Regions from separate parts of the Hydrogenophaga sp. UC242_50 genome, predicted to be linked through region 1. Evidence: riboswitches for the same ligand, from Rfam matches in the RefSeq annotation. Region 1 holds a riboswitch; the other holds the start of a gene.
What was found. A riboswitch is a leader RNA that binds a small molecule or an ion and turns the genes downstream of it on or off. The one in region 1 is predicted to bind cobalamin.

Region 1 (8,715 bases):
TTCGCCGTCGAACAGGCCCATCACCCCTTCGACCACGATCAGGTCGGCCTGCCCGGCGGCTTCGTGCAGGCGGGCGCGGGCATCGTCTTCGCCCGTCATCCACAGATCGAGGTTGTGCACCGGGTGCCCGGTGGCCAGCGCGAGCCAGTGCGGGTCCAAGAAATCGGGCCCGCATTTGAAGGCCCGCACACGCCGACCGGCGCGCGTGTGCAGGCGCGCCAGTGCCGCGGCCACGGTGGTCTTGCCCTGGCCTGAAGCCGGGGCAGCCACCAGGATGGCCGGGCAATGCCGCGTCACCGCTGCGGCGCCCAGTTGAGGGTGACGAAGGCCGCGCGGCCCGGCTGGTTGTAGCCGTACGCGGTCTCATAGAACTTGTCACCCACGTTGTTCAGGCGCAGGGCGACGGACCAGTCCTTGTTCACGGCGTAGCGGGCGTGCAGGTCCAGCGTGCCGAAGCCCGGCAGGCGGCGCGTGTTGGCGGCGTCGTCGAAACGCTCCGCCACGAGCTGCATCGACGCACCCCAGTTCCAGGCACCGATGCGGTGGTCCAGGCTGGCGGTCAGCACCTCGTCGGCGCGGCGTTGCAGCTTGCGTTGGTTGATCTCGTTGCGCGCGTCCAGCAACTCCAGGTTGGTGAACCAGCTCCAGGCACCGGCCGAGCCGGTGTAGGCCAGCGACCAGCCTTCGAGGCGCGCGCGAGGCACGTTGCGCCACCGCCGGCTGCAGCGTGATGAAGCCGCGCACCCGGTTGTCGAAGCGGATGAGCTTCACTTCGTGCAATCCCTGGGTGTAGGTCAGCCCTGCTTCGCGGTTCTTGCCCCGCTCGGGTTGCGTGGTGGGATTGCCGTTGAAGAACGCTGAGACGTAGTACAGCGTGTTGAACGACGGCATCTTGAACGAGGTGCCGTAGGCCACGTGCGGGCGCCAGTTCGGCGTGAGCTGGAAGCCGTAGCTGGCGAAACCGGTGGTGGCGCCGCCGAACTGCGAGTTGTCGTCGCGCCGCAGGTTGGCCTGCCAGAGGTGCTGGCCGGCCTGGCCGGTCAGGCCCACGAAGGCCGCGTCCGTGGTGCGCGAGTTCACCGCGTAGGCCTGCGTGCCCGACACCTCTTCCTTGATCGACTCCAGGCCCACCAGCAGGTTGCCCAGCGCGGTGTTCCAGTCGTGCTGCAGCGTGGCCTGAGTCTGCGCGGTGTTGAACACCGAGGGCGTGGGCGAAGTCTCGAAACTGTCGGACCGGTCCTCGCTGCGCGAGAGGCGCAGCTGGGTGCGCGAATCGGCCGACCACTTGCGCTCCAGGCCCCAGCCCGTCACGCGGGTGGTGGTTTCCGAGCGCACGTTGAAGGTGCCCGGCCCCTGGTCGAACTGGCTGACGCCGTCGGCCTGGGTGAAGTTGACATCGGTCGTCCAGCCCGGCGCGATGGCCCAGCGCAGCGAGGCTGACAGGCTGTCCTGGTCGAAGCCGTCCTTGTCGGGGTTGTGGTTGCCGAAGGCCACGTTTCGGTTGGTCGACGAGAAGCCGTCCTCGCGCAAGGAACCCAGGCTGAGGTTGTAGGTGATCGTGTCGTTGCCACCGCTGATGCCGGCGGTGATTTCACGGTGCCCGAAGCTGCCGAGCGTGACGCTGGCCTGCGGATGGAAACCCTTCACGCCGCGCTTGGTGAAAACCTGCACCACGCCGCCCACCGCATCGCTGCCATAGAGGCCCGAGGCCGGGCCCTTGAGCACTTCGATGCGATCGATCGCGCTCAGCGGAATGTTGTCCAGCACGGCCGCACCGGAGGTGCTGGAGCCGTAGCGCACGCCGTCGATCAGCAGCAGCACGTGGCGGGTTTCGGTGCCGCGGATGAACAGGCCCGACTGCTTGCCCAGGCCGCCGTTGGACGACATCTGCAGGCCCGCGTTGCGCGACAGCACTTCGGACAGCGAGCGGCCCGCGGACTGCTGGATCACGTCGGCGTCGATCACGACGACGTCGCTGAGCACGGCATCGGTGCGGGTTTCGACCCGGGTGGCCGTGACCACCGTTTCCCTCAGGGTGGTGTCAGCGGAGGAAGAAGAGGAGGACTGAGCGTGGGCGACCGACGTGCCAAAGCCCGCCAGCAACGCCAGCGGTAGCGCGGCCAGGGGCGCGCGCAGGGTGCGATTTTTCATGATGAAGAAACAGACAGGAGACCCTCGCCATCTTCCCCGACGGCGCATGGGCATCACGGTGGAGCGTCTGTCGCCAGACGCACCACCACCTTGTTGGCCGGTATCCGGGCTGACAGACCGACCTCCATCGCCTTCCCAGATGACACGGCGTGTCGTCCAGTGGCTGTCGGATGGAGGCTGAGAGACCGTTCGCGCATGCGCTCATCGCGCTCGTCTGCTTACCGTTGCGGGGGCAGCGCAGGTTAGGTCCCATCCCTGGGGTGTGACCCTCCTGCTTCCCGTTGAACTGCGGCATGTGAACCACACCGCGAGCACCAACAACCGGCATTCTACGGCGCGCACACCCGGGGCAACCCTACAATGTGAAAACTTCGAGTCCCACCATGGCCGATCCCAAGCACTTTGATCAGATCACCGAACGTGTCGAGCGCCTGTTGCTGCGACACGAAGAACTGCAGCGCACCAACAGCCTGCTGGTGGAACAGGTGCATGCGCTGCAGGCCGAGCGCGACTCGCTCAAGTCCCGGCTGATGGCCGCCCGCGCCCGCATTGATGCCTTGCTCGATCGCCTGCCCCCCGGCATGACCGATGTCACCCCCGACACCCGCAAGGAACGGTCATGAGCGCCGCGTCGGGCCGCCCCAAGCCAGCTCGCACCGCAGTGCGAAGCACGGAGGTATTCCAATGAGCAAACCCGGCAGCAAACAGATTGAAGTGCAGATCATGGGCCAGAGCTACCTGCTCTCGTGCCCACCGGGTGGCGAGGCCTCGCTGCTCGACGCGGTGGAGCGCGTGGACACCGCCATGTGCCGCATCCGCGATGCGGGCAAGGTGAAGGCGCGCGACCGCATCGCGGTGCTGGCCTCGCTCAACCTCGCGTTCGAACTCTCGCAGAAGGAAGCCGAGAGCTTCCAGGCCTCGTCGTTCGGCCAGCCCGAGCAGAGCGCGTTCGCCGAAGCCGGTGGTGGCTTCGACAGCGAGCCGCTCGACCCCCAGACGCAGGCCCGCGTGGAAGAGCTGATGCGCCGCCTGGACCAGACGCTCGACAAGGACGGGCGCCTGCTCTGACGCGCCGCTGGTCACTGCGCGAGAATTTATCGACCGATGGTCCTCGTGGGCCGCATGCAGCGCCTACAATTTGAACCGTCTGCAGTGCGCGTCGGGCTTTATATTTCCTTGAACCAATGCTCATAGAGCCCGGGCTTGGTACATTGCGTGGCTGGTGCGAGCGTCTCGCGTCAGACGAACCCGAAGCCCCGCTGCCCTCGCCCACCTGAACCCCGGTTCAGGATGCCGGTCCGGCGGCACTTGCAGACACCTTTCATGCCTTTAGACCCCCTCCTGATTCTCGAGTTGGCCGCGCTCGGCCTGGGCACCGGTTTCCTGGCCGGCTTGTTGGGCATCGGTGGAGGCATGCTGATGGTGCCCTTCATCACCTTCATCCTCGCGGGGCGCGGTGTGGAAGCGGATCTCGCGGTCAAGATGGCCATCGCCACCTCCATGCGCCACCATCATCTTCACGTCCATCTCCAGCGTGCGTGCGCACCACAAACGCGGCGCCGTGCGCTGGGACATCGTCAAGGGCCTCGCCCCCGGCATCGTGCTGGGCTCCGCCATTGCCAGCCTGGGCATCTTCGCCTTGCTCAAGGGCTCGTGGCTCGCGCTGTTCTTCGCGGCCTTCGTCGGCTTCTCAGCCACGCAGATGCTGCTCGACAAGAAACCCAAGCCCACGCGCACCCTGCCCGGCACCCCGGGCCTGGTGGGTGCCGGCGGCGTCATCGGCATGCTCTCCGGGCTGGTCGGCGCGGGCGGCGGTTTTGTCAGCGTGCCCTTCATGACCTGGTGCAACGTGAGCATCCACAACGCCGTGCGCACCAGCGCGGCGCTCGGTTTTCCCATCGCGCTGGCCAACGCCGTCGGCTACGTGATCGCGGGCCAGGGCCTGAAGGATCTGCCGGCCGGCTCGTTCGGCTACATCTACCTGCCCGCGCTGGTGGTGATCGCGCTCTTCAGCGTGTTGATGGCGCCGGTGGGCGTGAAGGCGGCGCATGCGCTGCCGGTGAAATCGCTCAAGCGCGTGTTCGCCGGCCTGCTGTACATGCTCGCCACCTACATGCTCTACAAGGGCATCACCGCCTGATCGAGACACGAAGCCAGCCGCCGTGGAGCCGTGCAAAAACGCCCTCCCGCCAAGGCACTGAGCGGCCTCCTCGCGAGGAAGTGTTGTTTTCCCCCGCCAAAAACCCGCGTCTCCCCTGCGCAAAGCTTGAAAAAAGCGCGTTCTCCACCTTGGATTGCGGGTGCATCTCCATTAGCATCCGAGACACCAGTGAGAAAGCGCGTTTTCCGCTGGCGAATCGTCAACTTCTAGAAGGAAATTCAATCATGGCAACTGCGAAAAAAGCGCCCGCTAAAAAGGCGGCACCGGCCAAGAAGGCCGCTCCTGCGAAGAAGGCCGCTCCGGCCAAGAAGGCAGCCCCTGCGAAGAAGGCCGCTCCGGCCAAGAAGGCAGCCCCTGCGAAGAAGGCCGCTCCGGCCAAGAAGGCAGCTCCTGCGAAGAAGGCCGCTCCGGCCAAGAAGCGCACCCCCAACGCCGCGTTCATGAAAGCGCTGACCCCCAGCGCCGCTCTGGCCGCCATCGTGGGCAGCTCGCCCCTGCCGCGCACCGAAGTCACCAAGAAGATCTGGGACTACATCAAGAAGAACAAGCTGCAGGACTCGGTCAACCGCCGCATGATCAACGCCGACGCCAAGCTGAAGGAAATCTTCAAGAAGGCCCAGGCGTCCATGTTCGAAATGACCAAGCTGGTCAACGACCACCTGAAGTAAGCCTTCCTTCTTCACCTTCACGGGTGCAATGAAGATCAGCAAAGCCGGCGCAAGCCGGCTTTGCTGTTTTTGCGCCTTCGCGTCTCAGCATCGCGCGCGACATGTGAGAAACTGCAACAAAATTTTGACAATCCCTCAGGCATGACCGCCCGCCAGCCCGTGACCGCTTCGAAATTTCAAGAAGGCCAGGACCCACCATCGACGACCATGCCTCCGTTGCCACAGCAACGGCACAAGGTCGTGCTGGTGATCGACCTGGTGGAGTCGGTGCGGCTCATGGCGGCCAACGAAGCCGCGGTGGTGAACCAATGGCGCGGGTTCATGCACCACGCCACCTCTCAGGTGCTGCCCGCGTGCCGGGGTCGCCTGGTCAAGAGCCTGGGCGACGGCATGCTGGTCGAGTTCGACCAACCCACCGACGGCGTGCGGGCAGCCCTCGCCCTGCACCAATACTTCGCGCCACTGAACCAGACGCTGCCGCCCGCCCAACAACTGCACCTGCGCGCCGGCCTCAACGCCACCAATCTGTATGTGGACGAGAACGACGTGTACGGCCACGGCGTGAACCTGGCCGCGCGCGTGGCCGACCTCGCCTCGCCCGGTGAAACCCTGGTGACCACCAGCGTGTTCGACGGCATCGTGGTCGGCGTGGACGCCGAGGTCGAAGACCGCGGGGGAGAGTTACCTCAAGCACTGGCCCGAGCCGGTGCGCACCTGGCAGCTGTACCCGGTCTCCAGCACGTCGGCGGCCGTGCGCCCGCGCGTGCCCGAAGGCGCCGCCACCGACTTCCGCCCCTCCATCGCCGTCGTGCCCTTCGAGACGCGCAGCCACGCGGCCGAGCAGTTCGTGATCGGCGAGCTGATCGCCGACGGCGTGATCGCGCAACTCGCGCGCAGCCAGAACCTGCGCGTGATCTCCCGCATGTCCACCACCGCCTTCCGTGGCCGCCAGAGCAGCACGGACGAGATCGGCCAGCGCCTGGACGCGGCCTTCGTGCTCGGCGGCAGCTACGTGACCTACGGCGACAAGGTTGTCATCATGGCCGAGCTCTCCGACCGCAAGCGCGGCGAAGTGATCTGGGCCGACCGGCTCACCGGCGATACGCGCGACCTGCTCGAAGCCCAGAGCCAGTTGCTCGACGCCCTGTGCGCCGCCTGCGCCAAGGCCTTGCTCAACGACGTGGTGCAGCGCACGCTGGTGCTGCCCGTGCCACAGCTCGACAGCAATGCCCTGATGCTCGGCGGCATCACGCTCATGCACCGCTCCACGCCGCGCGACCTGCAGCGCAGCCTGCAGCTGATCGAGGCCGTGGTGGAGCGCCACAAACGCGTGCGCACGCCCTGGGCCTGGCTGGCCAAGTGGCACATCATGCAGGTGGTGCAAGGCCTCTCGAGTGAGCCGGCGCGCGACTTCCAGCGCGCCATCGACACCGCCGACCGCGCGCTCGACCTCGAACCCAGCAGCTCGCTGGCCATGGCGATCAAGGGCCATGCGCTGTGCCACCTCGGCGAAGACGTGGACGCCTCGCACCGGCTGCTGCAGGAGGCCACGCAGAGCAACCCGAACGATCCCATGGCCTGGCTGTACAACAGCGTGTGGTCAACGATGTGGGGCACGCCCGAGGATTCGATGACAGAGGCGGAGAAGGCATTGCACCTGTCTCCGCTGGATCCTCAGAAATACTATTTTGAGATGATGCTGGCGACGAGTTGCGCGTCCCTGGAGCAATGGGAAAGAGCCATCGAACTCTGTCGCTCTTCGCTCCAGAAAAACCGTTACCACCTACCGACCATACGCACGCTTCTGATCGCTCAACATGAATTGGGTTTCGAGAACGAGGCAAAGGAAACCTTCTCTCTGTTGATGCAGCTGCAACCGCATTTGACGGTGCAGCAGTATTTGGCTGCTGGCGGCGAAAGCCCGCTTCGACAGCGTGTCGCCAAAGCACTCACCCATCTCGGTCTTCGATTGCATTAACCAACCAACAAGGGGAATACATATGAGCGGAGGTATCAGCGGCGGTATCAGCGGCGGTATCAGTGGGGGAATCAGCGGCGGCATCAGCGGAGGTATCAGCGGTGGCGCCATGGTGTCGGCCGACGCCCTGATCCTCAGCCGCGCCGCCATCGTGGGCCCCTTCAACGGGGCGGTGCTGCACGTCAACGAGCCGGCGTTCGACAGCCCGCCCAACCTCGCGCTGTGGGCCGAAGGCCCGCGCCACGAGGCCGTCTTCTCCCAGCTCGTCGAGGGCTTGCTGTTCAAGACCCGAAGCGGCCCCAAGGACGCCACGCTCGAGTTCGCCAACCTCCAGGCGAGCACCATCCAGCGCAAGCCGCTCGTGCGCATGCGCGCACCCACCAAGGCGCAGTTCAAGAAGCAGCTCGATCTGGTGGCCTCGTACGCGGACCTGCGGGCCGACCGCGCGATCGAGATCGTGGACCAGCGCACCCCGCCGATCCTGTTCTGGTCGTCCGTGGTCGGGCTCACGGCACACCGCCACAAGAAAACCCTGCAGCTGATCGACCTGGTGTTCTCCCTGGCCGTGCTGGTCGAGATGCGCTTCAAGCAGATCTTCGCCAGCATCCGGCCGGTGGCGTTTTCGCCGCAGATCCAGCCCATGATCGAGACGCCGGGGCATGGCAGCTGGCCCAGCGGCCATGCCACGGAGGCTTTTGCCGTGGCCGCGCTTCTTGAGGCCTTGTTGGATGCTGTACCGGGTACAGGTTCGCCGCCCAACGGCACGCTGAACCGCGAGCAGATGCAGCGGCTGGCCGCGCGCATCGCGACCAACCGCGTGGTGGCCGGCGTGCACTACCCCGTGGACAGCGCGGGCGGGCGCCTGCTCGGCACGGCGCTGGCCGAGTTCCTGGTGGCGCGCGCCACCGGCACGCGTGTGCACGAACGCGGTTTTGACGGCCGCCTGTTCGAAGGCCCCAACGGCGAGCCGCTGGACTTCAGCCTGAACCAGTCGATGGACCACACCAGCGGCAACGCCTACACGCGCTCGGCCACGTCCACCGCCGTGGGCAACGCGCCACTGCTGGCCTGGCTTTGGGGGGAAGCGCTCAAGGAGTGGGCATGAGCGGCCCCACTTGGCAACCGCTGCCCACCGGTGAGTTCACCGGCATCGACTGGAACGCGCCGGGCGCCATCGACGGTGAAGACCCCTACCTGATCTGGGCGGAAGCCGACCAGTTCGCGGGCTACCACCTCGGCCGCGGCAAGAGGCCACCCAAGTGGTTGCCGATCGTGATCGAGCTCACCAGCGAGGCCGATGTGCCGGCGCTGGTGGCGGCCTCCTCCACCGCCTGGCTGCAGATTCCGCGCGTGTACCTCAATGTGTCCGGACTGCGCTTCTGCACCGCGCGGGTGAAGAAGCGCTTCTTCGACCAGTTACGCAGCAACCCGCACCTGCGCAGTCTCATCCTGCGCTTCGAGCTCGGGTTGCCGGTGGGCCACCACACGCATCCCCTGATCGACCCCTGCACGCCCGAGAGCCAACCGGTCTCCGCGCCCGGCCTGCTCGACGGCAAGGTGCTGGGCTTGATCGACGGCGGCCTGGCTTTCGCCAACGACCAGTTCCTCGACGCCCTCGGCCACACGCGCGTGAAGCACTTCTGGCGCCAGGACGACACGGTGAATGGCAACTGGCCCGGCAACCAGCCGCACCACTGCGTGCCGCTGGACCCGGCCCGCGCCGGCCCGACACCAGATGACATGGGCTACGGCCACGA
Region 2 (8,715 bases), 580 kb from region 1:
TTTCAGGTGGTGGTAGGCGGTGTTGAACGCGTGCTGCCACTCGGCGTCGAGTTCGGTGACGAGCAGCGGTTCGTCGATCTGCACCCACTCCACGCCCTGCGCGGCCAGCGCGTCCAGCAGCTGCGTGTAGACCGGCAGCAGGCGCGGCAGCAGCGCGAGTTTGTCGCTGCCGTCCTTGGCCTTGCCCAGCGCCAGGTAGGTCACCGGGCCCACGATGACCGGCTTGGCCTTCACGCCCTGGGCCTGGGCTTCGGCGAGCTGCGCGAGCAGGCGCGAGGCGTCGAGCTGGAAGTCGGTGGTGGCCGTGAACTCGGGGACGATGTAGTGGTAGTTGGTGTCGAACCACTTGGTCATCTCGCCCGCGGCCACGCCGCCGCAGCAGGCACCGTGCTCTTCCACGGCCTGGGCCGAGCGGCCCCGGGCCACGCGGAACAGGTTGTCCAGCGCATCACCATGGAAACCGCTCACGCGCTGGGGCAGGTTGCCCAGCGTGAAGCTCATGTCCAGCACCTGGTCGTAGAACGAGAAGTCGCCCACGGGCACGAAGTCCAGGCCGGCCTGGTCGGCCCAGTGGCGCTGGCGCAATTGCGCGCCGAGCGCCTTCAGGGCGTCGCGCGAGGACTCGCCCTTCCAGTAGGACTCGAGCGCGAACTTGAGTTCGCGCCGGGCGCCGATGCGGGGAAAGCCGAGGTTGTGGAGGGTGGTCATGGGCCGCTCTGAGGTGGAAATTGAAAGGAAAGAGCGGCGGATGGTAGGCAAATGGATCGATGAAGTAAAATGGTCTTATCTCACGTATTCATGAATTTCACTCATTCATCATGCTGGAACGCATCCATCTCGCCGTGGTGCAGGAAGTCGAGAAACAGGGCTCGCTGACGGCGGCGGCCGAGGTGCTGTGCGTCACGCAATCGGCGCTGAGTCACAGCATGAAGAAGCTGGAGCAGCAGCTGGGCACCGACATCTGGCTGCGCGAAGGCCGCAGCCTGCGCCTCACGCAGGCCGGGCAGTACCTGCTGGCCGTGGCCGGGCGCGTGCTGCCGCAGCTGGACCAGGCGGAAGACCAGCTGCGCCAGTTCGCGAAAGGCGAACGCGGCAGCCTGCGCATCGGCATGGAATGCCACCCGTGTTACCAGTGGCTGTTGAAAGTCGTCTCGCCCTACCTCGCGGCCTGGCCCGACGTGGACGTGGACGTGAAGCAGAAATTCCAGTTCGGCGGCATCGGCGCGCTGTTCGGCCACGAGATCGACCTGCTGGTCACGCCCGACCCGCTCTACAAGCCCGGGCTGCGCTACGAGCCGGTGTTCGATTACGAACAGGTGCTGGTGGTCGCGCGGGGCCATGCGCTGGCCGGGCTGCCCTACGTGAAGCCCCGGCAGCTCACGCAGGAGGTGCTGATCACCTACCCGGTGGAGACCGACCGCCTGGACATCTACAACCAGTTCCTGCAGCCCGCCGGCATCACGCCGCGGCGCCACAAGACCATCGAGACCACGGACATCATGCTGCAGATGGCTGGCGCAGCGGCCGGGGCGTCGCGGCCCTGCCGCGCTGGCTGGTGGAGGAGTACGCGGCCAAGGTCGACGTGGTGCCCGTGCGCCTGGGGCCGCGCGGCATCGCCAAGCAGATCTTTCTCGGCGCGCGTGAGGCCGATCTGCAGACCGACTACCTGCAGGCCTTCATCGAACTGGCGCGCCGGCGAGCGCAATGACCCGGGTCGGGCTCAGCCACGCCGGTGCCTCGTGAGCCAGGGCCACGATGGCCATGGCCGGCAGCTCGCGCCGCAGCAGCCCGTAGAGCCGCCGTCCTTCATCGGCCGGCAGCGAGCTGAAGGCCTCGTCCAGCCACAGCACATCGGGGCGCACGAGCAGGGCCCGCGCGATGCCCAGGCGCTGGCGTTCGCCGGCGGAGAGCGCTTCGTTCCACGGCGCGTCGGTCGACAGCGGCTCGACGAGCCGCTGCAGCCCGACCGCCTCCAGCGCGGCCGCCGCCGACGCGAGCGGGACCTCGGCCGCGTCCATCGGGTACAGCAGGTCCTCGCGCAGGCTGCCGCCCAGGGGCAGGTAGCTCTGCTGCTGCACCACCCAGGGCCGCAGGAAGCCGCTGGCCGCCTCGCCCGAGGCCAGTGGCCAGGCGCCCATCACGGCGCGCATCACGCTGGTCTTGCCCGCGCCCGGCGCGCCCACGATCAGCAGCTGTTCACCGGCCCGCACCTGCAGCGCATCGACCTGGGCGATGGGCGCTCCGTGGCCGGGCGCGCCCACGCTCAACCCCCGCACCGACAGACCCTCCGCGGCGGTGGGGGCGATCGGCAAGGCCGTGCGCGCCTGGCGGCGCTGCTCGATCGCCGCCTCGAACTCGGTGAGCCGCTGGATCACCGCGGCGGCTTCCGCGATCGTGGTGTACGAGGTGATCAGGTACGACAGCGCGGTGCGCACGTGCGCGAAGGCCGAGCCCGCCTGCATCAGCACGCCCAGCGTCATCTTGCCGGCGAAGTACAGCGGGCTCATGATCATGTAGGGGAAGACCAGCGAGGCGTGGCGGTAGCTCATGGTGAAGAACGAGAGCGAGCGCTGCCGGCGCATCAGCGCGAAGGTGTTGCGCATCAGCGCCTCGAACCGGCGCGCCAGCCCGGCGCGTTCCCACGCTTCGCCGCGGGCCAGGGCAATGGCCTCGCCGTCGTCGCGCACGTGCACCAGCGCGTAGCGGTAGTCCGCCTCGCGCCGCTCCTGCTCCACCTCCAGCGGAATCAGCGGGCGGCCGACGAGGTGCGTGATCACCGTGCCGACGATCGCGTAGGCGAGCGCGGCCCACACCAGGTAGCCCGGCAGGTCCCACGACAGACCGAGCGAGGTGAGTGGCGCCTTCGCCGACAGCTCCCACAGGATGAACACGAAGGACGCCAGCGAGACCAGCGCGCCGATCAGGCCGACGGTGAGCGAGATCGCCAGGCGCACGAACGAGCGCACGTCCTCGGCGATGCGCTGGTCCGGGTTGTCCGGCCCGTCGCCCATGACCTGCAGGCGGTAGTGCACCGGCCCGTCCAGCCAGCGCGCGGCCAGCCCGTCGCTCATCCAGCGGCGCCAGCGGATCGACAGCCATTGCGTCACGTAGGTCTGGAAGGTGTTCACCAGCACGAAGCCGACGCCGATCCCGCAGTAGATCCACATCTGCCGCATGAACTCGCCGCCGTTGCGCTGCTGCAGCGCCTCGAAGAAGGCGCCGCGCCAGTGGTTGATGGCGACGTCGATGCCGACCATGGCCAGCTGGAGCGCGATCACGCCGATGAACAGGGCGCGGGCCATGGCCCGCTCCGATGAACCGAAGTACGGCCGCGCCAGGCGGATGCCGTCCTTCAGGGAGCGCCACAGGCTGCGTTTCGATGGGGTGGTCATGGGGGTCGGCACGCGCTGTTGGACGCGTTGAGCAGGGGACTCGGACAGGTGGTGCAGAACACGCGGTCCGGCACCAGGTAACGCATGCAGCAGATGCGCCGCATGCGGTGCACGCCCTCGGCGCGCGGCAGGTAGATCACCGGGCGGTGCAGGGGGGTGGGCATCTCCAGCCACTCGCGCGCGGGCGCCAGGCCGCGCAAGCCGGGGTGGGTCTCATCCAGTCGGCGGATGAAGGCCTCGAACAGGTTGCCCGCGTTGCTCCACAGCACGCGGCGCGTGACGCCGGTGCGCTCGGCCATCTGTTCGACAAAGGGCACGAGGTGCTGGTGCAGGAATTCGTGCCAGGACGTGTCGGGGTCGCCGGCCTCGCCGTCGGGTTCGCCCGGCGCGGGCAGGCGCAGGCAGAGCGTGCGGCCTTGCGCGTCCTGGTCGAAGCTCACGCCATCGAGCGCGGTGGGCAGGCGCCGGCCCATCAGCACGCGGCCGATGAACCAGGCCGGCATCACGATGGCGAAGTGCCATTTCGACCAGATCGACGCCACCACGCGCGCGTCGGTCGCGCCGTGCGCGGCATCGAAAAACCGGCGCACCCGGGCCAGGTGCGCCGGCGTCATCAGCGCCTGCACGCCGACGGTGTGCTGTCCGTCCGGCGGTGGCCCGATGCCGAGCCGGCCCCGGAACGGCGCCATGGGGCCGCCGAACGCGGCGTCGAGCTCGGCACCGTCCCAGGGCGAGGCCATCATGGCCGCTCAGAACGACTTCGAGGCGGTCAGGGCCACGCGGCGGCCCGTGCCGTAGTAGCAGTTCGTGGCGTTGTCGCAGTTCGCCACGTAGCGGCGGTCGGCCAGGTTCTTCACCACCAGCGAGGTCTCCCAACCCTTGAGCGAGGGCGAGAGGTTCACCAGGCTCCACTGCACGCCCAGGTCGAACAGCGTGGCGGACGGCACCTCGAAGGTGTTGAGCGCGTCGCCGGCCGACTCGCCCACGTGGCGCAGGCCGACCGAGAACCTCAGGCCCTGGAGCGCGCCCGCGCCGACGCGGTACGACAGCCAGGCCGAGGCCTGTTGTTCGGGCACGCCCACCGGGTGCTTGCCCACCCCGTTGACGGTGTTGGTCGCGGTGACGACCGCGTCGGTCGCCGAGTACGAGAGCATGGCGTCCAGGCCGCGCGCGAGCCCGGCCTTGAGCTCGATCTCGCCCCCGCGCGAGCGCACCCCGCCCGTCTGCGTGGCGAAGCCCGGGTTCGCCAGGTCGTTGGTGAGCACGTTGCGCTGCTTGAGTTCGTAGACCGAGGCCGTGGCCACGCAGGGCGCGGCCCGGCGGCACCCACTTGACCCCGGCCTCGATCTGCTTGCCGGTGTGCGGCTCGAACGGGCGGCCTGCCGCGCTGGTGCCGGTGACGGGCGAGAACGACTCCGCGTAGTTCACGAACGGCGACCAGCCACCGCCCAGGTCGTAGCTGGCGCCCAGCTGGCCGGTGGTGGCCAGGTCGCGCTTGGGGGTGTACGAAGGATCGCTGAAGTGCCCGGTGACGGTGTTGAGCACGGCGGTCTTCTGGTCCAGCGTGGCCTTGTCGCGGCGCAGCCCGACCAGCACCGACAGCCGCCCCCAGTCGATCTGGTCCTGCACGTAGAGCGCGGTCTGGCGCAGGCGCTGCTCGCGCTTGGACGTGATGGGGTTGGCCGGCAAGGCCTGGCCGTACACCGGGTTGTAGAGGTCCAGCGCGAAGGCCGGGGCCGCGCGGGTGCCGGTGCCCTGGTAGTTGGGCACGCGCGCCGCGTCCAGGCCCAGCATCACGCGGTGCTTCGTGCCGACGGCATCGAACCGCGCCACCACGCGCGTATCGACCTGCTTGGTCACGATGGTGTAGTCGGCCGCGAACAGCCGCCGCGTCCAGCCGGTGGCGCCCGCCGCCACACCCGTGGCCTGCATCTCGTCCACATGGATGTCCACCTTCTTGTAGGCGGCGTTCTGCTCGATGGACCAGACCTCGTTGAAGCGGTGCGAGAACGCATAGCCCACGCGCCAGGCGTCCTTGTCCGAGTCGTGGCGCGCCGGTTCACCGAGGAACAGGCCGCGCGAGATGAAGCGCCCGTTGGCGCCCGGCACGATGGTGCCCACGCGCGGCAGCGGCTGGTGCACGGTGAGGCTCGGGTCTTCCTGGCGGTTGGCCATCAGCGTGAGCCGGGTGGCGGCGTCGGGCTTCCAGGTGAGGGCGCCGGCGAAGTAGCGGCGATCGGACTGGGTGTGGTCGATCTCGCCATCGCCCTTGCGCACCAGGCCCGTGAGGCGGTACTGCCAGGTGGCGTCGGCGTTCAGCGCGCCGCCCAGGTCGAACTGGCCCTGGCGCAGCCCATGGCTGCCCACGCGCAGGCCCACCTCGCGCACGGTCTCGGCCGTGGGGCGCTTGGTGCGCAGGTCGATCAGGCCGCCGGGGCTGCCCTGGCCGTAGAGCGCCGACGCGGGGCCGCGCAGCAGCTCGACGCGTTCGAGCCCGTAAGGCTCCTCGGCCCAGTTGCTGTCGTGCAGCTTGAGGCCATCGAGGTACTGGTAGACCAGGAAGCCGCGCACCATGGGGTACTCGCGCGTGAGCGCACCGCTCGAATAACCACCGCCGTACAGACCCGGCGCGTGCTCCAGCGCTTCCATGACGGACTGCGCGTCGCGCGCCTTCATCTCGGTGTCGGTGACGGCGCTCACCGAGCGCGGCAGGCGCTCGATGGGGGTGGCGCTCTTGGTGGCCGTGGCCGCCTCGCTGGCGCGCAGGCCTTCGGTGCGCACCTCGACCGGTGCCAGCGTCCCCGCGTCCTGCGCCGCCAGGGCGGCCGAGGACAGCGCGCCCATCAGGGCCACGGTGCAAACGGATGAACGGTGGCCGCGAAAGGCCCGGCCCTGGCGCTGACGCGCGGGCAATGAATGACGCATGAGAACTCTCCTCCAACGGCCCGCGTCCCCGCAGGCCCAACGACAGAAAAACGCGTGGGGAGGGAACGTGATGGTGGGGCGGCGCCGGCGCTGGCGGACGCAGCTCGGCTTGGCCCGGACCACGCACTCCCGCAGCGTCCGAAGGCGATGCGAAGGCCGGTATCCGGGCTCGCGGAGCGTCGTCGTGCAGGCGTTGTGGGCATGCTCGCGACAGGAACTTCTCGCCTTCCCACGCCTGGAGGCGCAGTGGCTGCCGATGCCGTGGCATCGCGTGAGCGTTCCCGAATCCGCTGACCGTTGCGGGGGCAGCACAGGCTTGTTGCGCCGTGAAAGACGCCGTCACCTGTTTCCCGTTTAACCCCATCGCCATGGCTGGCGGCGGGGCACCTTCGAACCGTGCGGTTCGACCCGATGGAAGGGTCGAACCGGCCGGCGATTATAGAACCCGCAGGGGTATCGCCTCGGTTCGGAGGCCGTGTTCCGCCAGGCCCTGGCTCGCCCGCAGGCGGTTCGGCGCGAGCGCGCCCGCGCAATCCAGGATGGGGTAGGCGATCGAGCAGATGTGCGAATTGATGCGCTTGAGATCGCTGATCAGGTCGATGTGCAGCGAGCTGGTCTCGATGCTTTGCACGGTGTTGTCGGTCAGGCGCACGAGGTGGCTGGTGGCGTAGGCGCGCTCCAGGTCCCGGAAGCGCGCCTTTTCCTCCAGCAGCTTTTGCGCGTCGCGCACGTTGCCGTTGAGGAACACGCTCATGCCCAGGCGCAGGTTGTCGATGAGCCGGGCGTGCAGCTCGCAGATCTCGGCCATGCCGGCGTCCGAGAAATTGCGCCCCATCTTGATCTTCTTGTCCTCGATGTCCAGCAGCACGCGCTCGACGGTGTCGCCGATCTGCTCCATGTTGATGGTGAAGCTGATGATGTCGGCCCAGCGCCGGCTTTCTTCTTCGGCCAGCGCCTCGCGGGAGATCTTGGTCAGGTAGTACTTGATGGCCGAGTACAGCTCGTCGACCGAGTCATCGAGCTTGCGCAACTCCTCGGCCAGGCGCAGGTCGTTGTTCTTGATCACGGCCAGCATGCCGACCATCATGGTCTCGACCACGTCGGCCTGGTGCATGGCCTCGCGCGCCGCGCAGGAGATCGCCAGCGAGGGCGCTGGCCAGCGCCGACGGGTCCAGGTGGTGCGGCCGCCCGGCCACCCGGTTCTTGTCGGGCTTGGGCAGCAGGCGCTCGACCCAGCGCGCCACGATCTGGGTGACGCCGATGAACAGGAGGGCGACGGCGATGTTGAAGCTCAGGTGGAACAGCACCACCAGCGTCGCCGGGTCCGCCACATAGGGCTGCATGCCGTGCAGCCATTCCGGCGCCAGCGGCGCCGCCAGCAGCACGCCCAAGGCCTTGAACATCAGGTTGCCCAGCGGCACCTGGCGCACCTCGATGGCCGAACGCGCCGTGGTCACCACGGCCAGCAGACCGCTGCCCAGGTTGGCGCCCAGCACCATGCCCAGGGCCATGTCCGTGGGCACGACACCGGACGCCGCGAGGGTGGCGGTCAGCAGGCACGATGGCCAGGCTGGAATAGGCCATGAGGGCCAGCGCGGCGCCCACCGTGATCTCCAGCAGCAGATCGCTGTTGACGGAGACCAGCAGCGCCTTCACCACGGGCGACTGGGTCAGCACCTCGGTGGACTGCGACACCAGGCGCAGCGCCAGCAGCATCAGCCCCAGGCCGATCAGCACCCGGCCCACACGGCCGACGGCCGTTTGCTGGCGGGAGATGAACATCACCACCCCACCGAGAATGAGCAGCGGCGACAGCCAGGACAGGTCGAAAGAGAACACCACCGTCATCAGGCTGGTGCCGATGTCGGCACCCAGCATCACCGCGAGGGCCACCGGCAGGCTCAGCAGCCCCTGCCCGACGAAGGACGACACGATGAGCGCGGTCGCCGTGCTCGACTGCACCAGGGCCGTGACGCCCAGGCCCGAGAGGGCCGCGGTGAAGCGGTTGCCGATGCTGCGCGCCAGGACCTGCCTCAGGTTGGCACCGAACACGCGCAGGATGCCGGTGCGCACAAGCTGGGTGGACCAGACGAGCAGGGCGATCGCCGCCAGAAGATTCAACAGGTGTTTCATGTCGGCAGCCGATCGCAAGCTCAGTCGACCTTCGCCCCCGATGCCCGCACCACCTTGCCCCAGGCCTGGAGCTCGTCGTCCATGAAGCGCTTGAATTCGGCGCCGCCGCCCGTGCCGGGTTCGGCGCCATCGCTGGCCAGGGCCGCGTTGACGGTGGGGCTGCCGATCGCGTTCTGCGCCGCCTGGGTCAGGCGCTCGAGCACCGGCTTCGGTGTGCCGGCGGGCGCGAGCAGGCCGGCCCATGAGGTCACCGAGAAGTCCTTCA

Region 2: it holds a riboswitch for cobalamin, as region 1 does, so the genes downstream of both, ACFJGX_RS11865 (TonB-dependent siderophore receptor) here and ACFJGX_RS14920 (TonB-dependent receptor domain-containing protein) in region 1, are expected to answer to the same signal.

What each region holds. Positions count from the first base shown of each region.
Region 1 is NZ_CP170553.1:2,893,032-2,901,746, reverse strand. Features, by position in the region: gene ACFJGX_RS14930 (cobyrinate a,c-diamide synthase) at 1-297, opposite strand, end outside; gene ACFJGX_RS14925 (hypothetical protein) at 294-422, opposite strand; partial or broken gene ACFJGX_RS14920 (TonB-dependent receptor domain-containing protein) at 441-2,151, opposite strand; cobalamin riboswitch at 2,229-2,485, opposite strand; gene ACFJGX_RS14915 (DUF904 domain-containing protein) at 2,535-2,774, shown strand; gene ACFJGX_RS14910 (cell division protein ZapA) at 2,836-3,219, shown strand; RNA gene ssrS (6S RNA) at 3,293-3,472, shown strand; partial or broken gene ACFJGX_RS14900 (sulfite exporter TauE/SafE family protein) at 3,475-4,291, shown strand; gene ACFJGX_RS14895 (SWIB/MDM2 domain-containing protein) at 4,537-4,980, shown strand; gene ACFJGX_RS14890 (hypothetical protein) at 5,116-5,538, opposite strand; gene ACFJGX_RS14885 (hypothetical protein) at 5,687-6,958, shown strand; gene ACFJGX_RS14880 (phosphatase PAP2 family protein) at 7,068-8,063, shown strand; gene ACFJGX_RS14875 (hypothetical protein) at 8,060-8,715, shown strand, end outside.
Region 2 is NZ_CP170553.1:2,311,720-2,320,434, forward strand. Features, by position in the region: partial or broken gene metE (5-methyltetrahydropteroyltriglutamate--homocysteine S-methyltransferase) at 1-708, opposite strand, end outside; partial or broken gene ACFJGX_RS11845 (LysR family transcriptional regulator) at 819-1,708, shown strand; gene ACFJGX_RS11850 (ABC transporter ATP-binding protein/permease) at 1,677-3,392, opposite strand; gene fhuF (siderophore-iron reductase FhuF) at 3,389-4,135, opposite strand; gene ACFJGX_RS11860 (TonB-dependent siderophore receptor) at 4,142-4,696, opposite strand; partial or broken gene ACFJGX_RS11865 (TonB-dependent siderophore receptor) at 4,773-6,317, opposite strand; cobalamin riboswitch at 6,454-6,723, opposite strand; partial or broken gene ACFJGX_RS11870 (Na/Pi cotransporter family protein) at 6,754-8,450, opposite strand; gene ACFJGX_RS11875 (Bug family tripartite tricarboxylate transporter substrate binding protein) at 8,471-8,715, opposite strand, start outside.